2 linked regions of the Sediminicoccus rosea genome follow. The protein of the gene in region 1 interacts with the protein of each later gene in a pairwise test. Links are inferred from orthologs where the notes say so. Each region holds a gene or a part of one and is shown on either strand. Other genes may lie near its edges.

The links. The genes of interacting proteins can lie anywhere in the genome.
Region 2: the proteins of R9Z33_RS14055 (region 1) and R9Z33_RS02430 interact in binary tests that used the Escherichia coli proteins (3 or more experiments, as listed by UniProt). The link is inferred for Sediminicoccus rosea from one-to-one orthologs.

What each region holds. Positions count from the first base shown.
Region 1 is NZ_CP137852.1:2,899,450-2,904,581, reverse strand. The notes cover bases 1,729-4,666. They hold R9Z33_RS14055 (HesB/IscA family protein), read right to left. Parts: upstream 3,413-4,666; coding sequence 3,044-3,412; downstream 1,729-3,043. Other genes in these bases: R9Z33_RS14040 (aminotransferase class V-fold PLP-dependent enzyme), read right to left, coding at 4,241-4,666; sufU (Fe-S cluster assembly sulfur transfer protein SufU), read right to left, coding at 3,774-4,241; R9Z33_RS14050 (SUF system Fe-S cluster assembly protein), read right to left, coding at 3,425-3,781; R9Z33_RS14060 (sulfite exporter TauE/SafE family protein), read left to right, coding at 2,201-3,022; R9Z33_RS14065 (SDR family NAD(P)-dependent oxidoreductase), read right to left, coding at 1,729-2,054. Outside these bases: R9Z33_RS14070 (acyl-CoA dehydrogenase family protein), read right to left, coding at 1-1,144; more of R9Z33_RS14065, read right to left, coding at 1,146-1,728; more of R9Z33_RS14040, read right to left, coding at 4,667-5,132. UniProt on the Escherichia coli protein: Is able to transfer iron-sulfur clusters to apo-ferredoxin. Multiple cycles of [2Fe2S] cluster formation and transfer are observed, suggesting that IscA acts catalytically.
Region 2 is NZ_CP137852.1:501,465-505,226, reverse strand. The notes cover bases 1-2,994. They hold R9Z33_RS02430 (ferredoxin family 2Fe-2S iron-sulfur cluster binding protein), read right to left. Parts: upstream 1,664-2,994; coding sequence 1,337-1,663; downstream 1-1,336. Other genes in these bases: R9Z33_RS02420 (cytochrome b), read left to right, coding at 2,966-2,994; R9Z33_RS02425 (cysteine desulfurase family protein), read right to left, coding at 1,673-2,851; R9Z33_RS02435 (TenA family protein), read right to left, coding at 622-1,347; mnmA (tRNA 2-thiouridine(34) synthase MnmA), read right to left, coding at 1-625. In the rest of the region: more of R9Z33_RS02420, read left to right, coding at 2,995-3,484; dut (dUTP diphosphatase), read right to left, coding at 3,571-3,762. UniProt on the Escherichia coli protein: Ferredoxin are iron-sulfur proteins that transfer electrons in a wide variety of metabolic reactions. Although the function of this ferredoxin is unknown it is probable that it has a role as a cellular electron transfer protein.

The DNA.
Region 1 (5,132 bases):
GTGGCCGCTGCGAGAAGCTCTGCCCGAAGACGCCCTCGGCGATGCGGTTCTTCATCACCTCGAGGCTGCCGCCCGCGATCATCCAGCCGCGCGTGCGTCGGACGCAGTATTCGATCAGCAGGTCCTTCGAGTAGCCGGTCCCGCCCATGACCTGCATGGATTCATTGGCCGCCATCCAGCCCGCCTGGTTGCAGGCATACTTGGCCATCGCGACCTCCTGCCCATCCGGCAGCCCGCGGCCGGCATTGATGGCCGCGCGGTAGAGCAGCAGCCGTGCACTGTCGAGCGCGACCCGCATCTCCGCGAATTTCCATTGCAGCCCCTGGAACTCCATGAGCTTGCGGCCGAACTGCGTGCGCTGCATGGCGTGATCGCGCGCCGCGCTGAAGCAATATTCGCCCAGTGCCAACGCCCGCGTCGTGTTGCCCACGCGCTCCACGTTGAAGCCGCCGATCTGCTTCTTGAAGCCGCCGGGGCCGAGCAGCACCATCTCGGGCGGGATGTAGACATTGTCGAAGTAGAGGGCGCACCACTCCTCGTCATTCATGTAGAGGCTGGGCTGGCCAAGGCGGAAGCCCTCCATGCCGCGCTCCACCAGCACCGAGCCGATGCCGCCCACGCCCGGCCCGAAGCGGCAATAGATGACGAAGACATTGGCCTCGGCCGAATTGGTGGTGAAGACCTTCTGGCCGTTCAGCCGGAAGCCCTCGCCGTCCGGCGTGCAGAAGGTCTTGAGGTCGGTCAGCGCCGAGCCCGCATCGGGCTCGGTCATGCCCACCGCCGCCACCGCCTCGCCGGCCAGAAGCGGCTTGAAGAAGCGTTCCTTCTGATAGGGCGAGGCATACTCGGCGAAGGTGCGGAAGGCGCCGAAATTGCCGGCCTGCAGCACATCGGCGCTGCGCGGGCAGACCTGGGCGATCTGCTCCATGGCCAGCACGGCATCGAACACCGTGCCGCCCGCACCGCCATCCTCCTCCGGCAGCATGATGCCGAAGAGGCCCTGATCGGCCATCAGCTTCGCGACATCCCAGGGAAAGCCCACGGTATGCGCGCGTTCCACCGCGCCCTTCGCCAGGTGGCGCTCGGCGAAGCCGCGCACCACCTGCTGGAAGGCTGCCTGTTCCTCGTTCAGCTGGAAATTCACGTCAGACGGGATCCCAGCTGAAGACGTCGCCCGAGCGCTCCATCGGCACGAAGCTGGAGCGGAAGGCCGGCAGCGCGATCTCGGCGATCTTCTCCGGCGTCCAGCCGCTCTCGCTGTGCACCGAGCGGATCGGCCGGTTCTGGCTGAACAGGAACAGCTCATGCATGCGCGGCGCGAAGATCTGGCCGGTCACTTCCTTCGCGGCGTCGGAGGCGAGGAAGACCGCGAGCGGCGCGTTCTTCTCCGGGCCCATCTTCATGATGCGCTCGACGCGCGCCTTCTGCTCCGGCGTCTCGGCCGGGATGGAACTGGTCATGCGCGACCAGGCGAACGGCGCCAGGCAGTTCGAGCGCACATTGTAGCGCTTCATATCCAGCGCGATGGACTTGGACAGCGCCACGATGCCGAGCTTGGCGGCGGAGTAGTTCGCCTGGCCAAAATTGCCGATGAGGCCCGAGGTGCTGGTGATGTGCACCAGGCTGCCGCTTTCCTGCTTGCGGAAATGCTCGGCCGCCGCGCGGCTGACGAAGAAGCTGCCGTTCAGGTGGACATTGATGACCGAGAGCCACTCCTCCGGCGTCATCCGGTGGAAGATCTGGTCGCGCAGGATGCCGGCATTGTTCACCACGATGTCTACGCGGCCGAAGGCATCAATGGCGGTCTGGACGATCTTCTTCGCGTTCTCCCATTCGGAGACGCTGTCGGTGTTGATGACCGCCTGGCCGCCCTTCTGCTCGATGATGGCCTTGGTCTGCTCCGCCGGCGTGGCCGAGAAGCCTTCGCCACCCAGCGACGCGCCGATGTCGTTGATGACGACCTTGGCGCCCGCCTCGGCCATGGCGATGGCGATCTCGCGGCCGATGCCGCCCCCCGAACCGGTGACGATGGCGACCTTGTCCTTGAGCATCATGGCGCTTTCCCTCCGTGCGATTGATTCGGCGCGAAGGCTAGAACGCCATGCGCCGGGCGGGAAGGTGGGCTACCGCGCCGATGCTTCGCACCGGATGACGCAAGCGTTAGACACGCCAGCAAGAACGAGACTGCCGGGGTTTTTCAATGAACGAGGTTGTGTGGCTGGCCGCGCTTGCGGCGGCAATGGCGGCGACAGGCCTTGTCTCCGGCACGCTGGCGGGGCTGTTGGGCGTGGGGGGCGGCATCGTCATCGTGCCGCTGCTGTTCAACGTCTTTCCGCTCTTCGGGATCCCGGAGGCGATGCAGATGAAACTCGCCGTCGGCACCTCGCTCGCCACCATCATCCCCACCTCCATCGTCTCAGCCCGCAAGCATCGCGCGACGGGCGCGATGGATGAGGCGCTGCTGCGCTCTATCTGGCTGCCGATGATGCTGGGCGTGGCGCTGGGCACGGCGCTTGCGGTCCACGTGCGCGGCGAGGGGCTGACGGCCGTCTTCGGCATGGTGGCGCTGCTGGTGGCGCTGAACATGGGTTTCACCGGCGTGGATTTCCGCGTGGCGGACAAGCTGCCCGAGGGCCCGCCGCGCGCCGCACTCGGCATGGGCATGGGCTCCGTGAGCGCCATGATGGGCATTGGCGGTGGGACGCTGGGCGTGCCCATCCTCTCCATGTTCGGCTACCCGATCCGCGCCGCTGTCGCGACGTCCAGCGTGTTTGGCCTGATCATCTCGGTGCCCGCCACCATCGGCTTCATCTGGGGCGGTTGGAACGACCCGGGCGTGCCGCCCTACTCGCTCGGCTATGTGAGCCTGGTGGGCTTCGCGCTGATCGTCCCCACCTCGATCATCGCCACCCCCTGGGGCGTGAAGCTCGCGCACACCATCCCGCCGATCTGGCTGAAGCGCGCCTTCGCGATCTTCCTGGCGGCAACGAGCCTGCGGATGTTCTACAGCCTCTTCACCTGAGGCGGGTAGCCGCCACGTCGTTCAGACGTGGAAGCTCTCGCCGCAGCCGCAGCGGCCCTTCTCATTCGGATTCACGAAGACGAAGCCCGCGCTCATCGCCTTCACCTCGTAGTCCATCATGGTGCCGATGAGGTAGAGGCTGGCCTTGCGGTCCACCAGGATGGAGAGGCCCTTGTCCGTTACGCGCTCATCGCCCGGGCCCGCCTCGTCCACGAAGCTCAGGTCGTAGGCCATGCCGGAGCAGCCCTTGGTCTTCACCCCGATGCGCAGCAGCTTGCCCGCCTCCGCCTTCTCGTAGAGCTTGCGCAGGCGCTCGGCCGCGCTGTCGGAGAGCGTCATCAGGGGCGGCAATTCGCGCTTGACGCGCGGGGGGGCGGTGGTGGTGCTCATCGCGTGTCTCCCTCAGAACATGTTGAGCGCAAGGCGAGCATCCTCGCTCATGCGCGACTGGTCCCATGGCGGATCCCACACGACCTCGACCTCGCAATCGGTGACGCCGGGGATCTGGCGGATGGCTTCCTCGGTCATGCTGGGCAATTCCTGCGCCGAGGGGCAGGAGGGGGTGGTGAGGGTCATCTCCACCTTCACCTTGCCGTCATCGCCGAGCTCGATCGCGTAGATCAGGCCGAGTTCGTAGATGTCCACCGGGATCTCGGGGTCGAAGACGGTCTTGATGGCGGTGATCACGCCCTCTTCCGTTACGGCGGGCAGCGACTCGCCCGCTGGGGTCCAGCTGCCATGGGTCGCGTTTTCACTCACTGCTGGTCTCCTTCACGCCCGCAAGGGCGGCGTCGAGGGCGCGCCACGCCAGGGTGGCGCATTTGACGCGGCTCGGAAATTTCTTGACGACGGAGAGGATGGCGAGGCGGTCCAGCTCCGGGCTTGTCGCATCCAACGCCTCGCCCCGCGCCATGCGGGCCACGGCCTGTCCCATCGCCCGTGCCTCGGCCGGCGACTTGCCGCGCACGAGTTCCGTGAGCAGCGCGGCGCTGGCCTGGCTGATCTCGCAGCCACGGCCCTGGAACATCGCCTCAGTGATGACCTGGCCCGCGAGGTTGAGCGAGAGATCCACGCGGTCCCCGCACATCGGGTTGTCGCCGCGGGCCGCGGCTGTCGGGTTCTCCAGCCGGCCGCGATGGATGGGCGTGCGGGCAAGGTCGCGCAGCACCTTGGAATACAGGTCCTGCAATTCCTCGAATCCCGCGGCCCCGGCGGACATCACGCAAAGAACCTCCGCGCGTCGGTCAGCTTCTGCGCGAGGAAATCGATTTCCTCCCGCGTGGTGTAGAGGCCGAAGGAGGCGCGGGTGCTGCCGCCCTCCAGCCCGAAGCGCGCATGCAGAGGCTCGGCGCAATGGCGGCCGGCGCGGACGCAGATGCCCGAGCGGTCCAGGTAGGTCGAGAGGTCATGCGGGTGCACGCCGTCCAGCGCGAAGGCGAAGACGCCGCCGCGGTCCTGCGCGGCGCCCAGCAGCGAAAGCCCCTCAACTTCCGTCAGCACGCGCATCGCATGGTCCACCAAGCCACGCTCATGCGCCTCGATCGCCCCCATGCCGATGGCGTTCACGTAGTCGATCGCCGCATGCAGGCCGACTGCCTCGATGATGGCGGGCGTGCCCGCCTCGAATCGCGCGGGGGCGGCGGCGAAGGTGCTGCGCTCCAGCGTCACCGTCTCGATCATGTCGCCGCCGCCGAAGAAGGGCGGCATCGCATCCAGCAGCGCGCGCTTGCCGTAGAGCACACCGATACCGGTGGGGCCGTAGAGCTTGTGGCCGGTGAAGGCATAGAAATCCACGTCCAGCGCCTGCACATCCACGGCGCGATGCACCGCGGCCTGGCTGCCATCCAGCATGACCCGCGCGCCCGCCTCATGCGCCATGCGAATGATCGTGGCGGCCGGCGTGACCGAGCCCAGCACATTGGACATGTGCGTGATGGAAACGAGGCCCACCGTGCCATCGGCCAGTTTGGCCGAGAGGTCGTCCAGGTCCAGCTCGCCGCTGTCGGTCACGCGGACGAAACGCAGCCCGATGCCGAGCCCCGCATCCCGCAGCATCTGCCAGGGGACGAGGTTCGCATGGTGCTCCATCTCGCTCACCAGCACGCATTGG
Region 2 (3,762 bases), 2.4 Mb from region 1 along the record:
GGACCACATCGGCGTAGCTGCCGGTGGGCACGAAGCAGATGTCCTGGCTGTCCGGCTTCTCGGCCACCGCCACGCCCAGCCGCGCCGCGTGGGCGCGCACCTCGGCCTTGCTGGCGAAGCCGCCGAGCGGAAACAGCGTGCGTTCCAGCTGCGCGCGGGTGGTGTGGGCGAGGAAGTAGCTCTGGTCCCGCACCGGATCCACCGCCTGGTGCAGCTCCGCCCCCTGCGCCCCGTCCAGGCGGCGGGCGTAATGGCCGGTCGCCAGCATCTCGCAGCCGAGATCGGCGGCGAGCTCCGTCAGGTCGTGGAACTTCACCGTCTGGTTGCAGCGGATGCAGGGAATGGGCGTCTCGCCGCGCGCGTAGCTGTCGGCGAAATCCTGGATCACCGCGTCGCGGAAGCGCTGCTCGCGGTCCAGCACGTAATGCGGGATGCCGAGATGCTCGGCCACGTTGCGCGCGTCATGGATGTCCTGCCCGGCGCAGCAGGCGCCCTTCTTCTGCACGGCGGCACCGTGGTCGTAGAGCTGAAGGGTGGCGCCGACGACCTCATGCCCCTGCTCATGCAGCAGTGCGGCGACCACACTGCTGTCCACGCCGCCCGACATGGCGACGAGGATTTTCATGGGGTCTTGGCAAGCCCAGCGGCATCCAGCCCCTGCTGCCAGAAGCCCTGTTCCAGCCGCGCCGCCATCGAGAAGTCGCGCAGCAGCGAGGCGAAGCGCGCCTCCCCGCCATGGCTCACGCCCAGCGCGTCAATGCGCCGCGCGGCGGCTTCGGCCATGCTCTGGTAGCCTTCGCCGGCATAGCTTTCGATCCAGGACTGGTAGGGGTTGCCCGCCACCATCCGCTTCGGATCGGCCATGATGCGCCGCGCCACCTCGGCATAGCCCACGGTGCAGGGCACGAGCGCGATCTCAAGGTCCAGGATGTCCCCCGCGAGGCCGCGATCCAGCACCCAGCGGGTGTAGGACACCGTCTCCAGCGTTTCCGGGATCTGCGTGACCTGCGTCTCGGAGAGGCCCCATTCCGCGCAATACTTCAGGTGCAGCAGCGTCTCGTCCAGGATGGCGAGGACGGCGGCCGCCTTGTCGCGCATCGCCTGCAGGCTCTCGCCCTTCACAACCGCCAGCGCCTTGGCGCGCGCGAAATGGATCAGGAAGAGGTAGTCCTGGATCAGGTAGTGCTGGAAGGCCGGCAGCGGCAGCGTTCCGGCGGAAAGCTGCTGCACGAAGGGATGCCAGGTGTAGCCCGTCCAATCCGCGCCCGAGGCGTCACGCAGCCTGCGGAACAGGCCGCCTTCGGCGCCGAAGGCCAGCGGATCGGCCGTGGTCAGGTCAGCCGGCATTGCGGCTGCCGGCGGGCAGCTTGACCACCAGCCCGTCCAGCGCCTCGGTCATGATGAGCTGGCAGCCGAGGCGCGAGGTCTCCTGCAGGTCGAAGGCGAGGTCGAGCATGTCTTCCTCATCCTCGGTCGGCTCCGCCAGCTTGGGGAACCAGGCGGCGTCCACGATCACATGGCAGGTGGAGCAGGCGAGGCTGCCCTCGCAGGCGCCCTCGATGTCCACGCCATGGCGATGCGCGATCTCCAGCACGGACAGGCCGAGCGCCGCCTCGACTTCGCGGCGCGTGCCGTCGCGCTCGATGAAGGTCATCTTCGGCATGGTTCGATACTACTCCGCGGCGTGCTGGGTTGAGGAAAGGCGCTGCCAGGCGGCGCCGATCAGGGCGGCCGCACGGTCCATCTCGGCGGGCGAGGTAAAACGCCCCAGCCCAATCCGCAAGGTGGCCCGAGCCTCGGAATCGGGAATTCCCATCGCGCCCAGCACATAGGAGGGGGCGATTTCGGCCGAGGAACAGGCCGAGCCGGTGGAGAGGCAGAGATCGGGCAGGGCCGCCAGCAGGGCCTGCGCCTCCACGCCGGGGAAGGTCAGGTTCAGATTGCCGGCGACCCGGCTCTCCATCGTGCCGTTGATCCGCAGGCCCGGGATGGCGGCCATCAACCCGTCCAGCAGGCGCTGGCGCTGGCCGGTGATGCGGCCGGAATCCAGCATCCCCTCGGCGGCGGCGATGCGCGCCGCCTCCCCCATGCCGACCAGCAACGGCGCCGGCAGCGTGCCGCTGCGCAGCCCCCGCTCCTGCCCGCCGCCGCTGAAGAGCGGGGCGAGGCGAACGCGCGGCCGGCGGCGGACATGGAGCGCGCCCACCCCCTTCGGCCCATACATCTTGTGGCCCGAGAGCGAGAGCAGGTCGGCCCGGATTTCCTCCACGTCGAGCGGGATGCGGCCGGCCGCCTGGGCGGCGTCGGTGTGGAAGAGGGCACCCGCCTCCTTCGCCAGGGCGCCGATGGCGGCCAGGTCCTGCACCACGCCCGTCTCGTTGTTCACCGCCATGACCGAGACGAGCAGCGTGGGCACCTCCAGCGCCGCCCGCAGCAGGTCGAGGTCGAGCAGGCCATCGGGCCGCACCGGCAGGATCACCGGCTCGAAGCCCTCGGCCGCGAGGTCGCGCACGGATTCGAGGACGCATTTGTGCTCGGTGGCGAGGGTGATGATGCGGCGCGGCGCGCGGCCATCGGCGGCGGCGAAGCGCGCGGCGCCCTTGATGGCGATGTTGTTCGCCTCGGTGGCGCCGGAGGTGAAGATGATCTCGCGCGCGTCGGCGCCGATCAGCTCCGCCACCTGGGCGCGGGCCGCCTCCACCGCCTCCTCCGCCGCGCGGCCCATGGCGTGCTCGACGGAATGGGGGTTGGCGAAATTCTCCTCCCACCAGGGGCGCATGGCGGCCAGCACCCGCGGGTCGAGCGGGGTGGTGGCGTGGTGGTCGAGGTAGATCGGGCGGTTCGGGCGCATGATGGCACAGAGGTGGCCCGGCGCGGCCGCTTCGGCAAGCCATGCGGCTTGCGCCCGATCAAGGCGCGGCCGCCCGCGCCGTGCCAATCCCTCCGGGCCGGAGAAAAAAACCCCATGGCCCACCCCCGCCACGACCCCCTGACGCTCGCCCTGCATTGGCTGATCGCGCTGCTGATCCTGGGCGCCTATGTGACCAGCGAGCTCGCCCAGGGGCGGGGCGGGCCGGGCACCAACCTGCACGGCTCGCTCGGCCTCGCCGTGTTCGGGCTGAGCCTGATCCGGATCCTCTGGCGCGGCCTCGCCCCGCATCCCGCGCCGGTGCCGATGGGCGCCTGGATGGCGCGCGCGGCGCATCTCGCCCATGTGGCGCTCTACGTGACGATGCTGCTGGCGCCGGCGCTCGGCCTCGCGGCGCTCTGGGCGCGCGGGTCGGAGATGTCCTTCCTCGGCTTCATCCCCCTGCCCTCGCCGATGACGCCGGACCGCGCCTTCTCCCGCACGCTGAAGGGCGCGCATGAGCTCGCCTCCAACGCGCTGGTGATCCTCGCCCTGCTGCATGCCGCGGCGGCGATCTTCCACCAGTACATCCTGCGCGACGGGCTGCTGGAGCGGATGCTCCCCCGCAGGCGATAGACCACGCTGCGTTCACGCCGCAGGGTCAGGCCTCTCCTGGGCGGATAATTCCGCGCTTCGGCGATTCCGCCTCAACGCGTCTTCCTCTAGCCCCGCCCGGTCGAACCGAAGCCGCCCGTGCCGCGCTGCGTCTCGGGCAGCACCACCACCTCTTCCCAGACGGCGCGCGTCACCGGCGCGAAGACCGCCTGGGCGATGCGCTCGCCCCGCGCGATGGCGAAGGGCTCGGCCGCCGTGTTGAGCAGGATCACGCCCACCTCGCCGCGATAGTCGCTGTC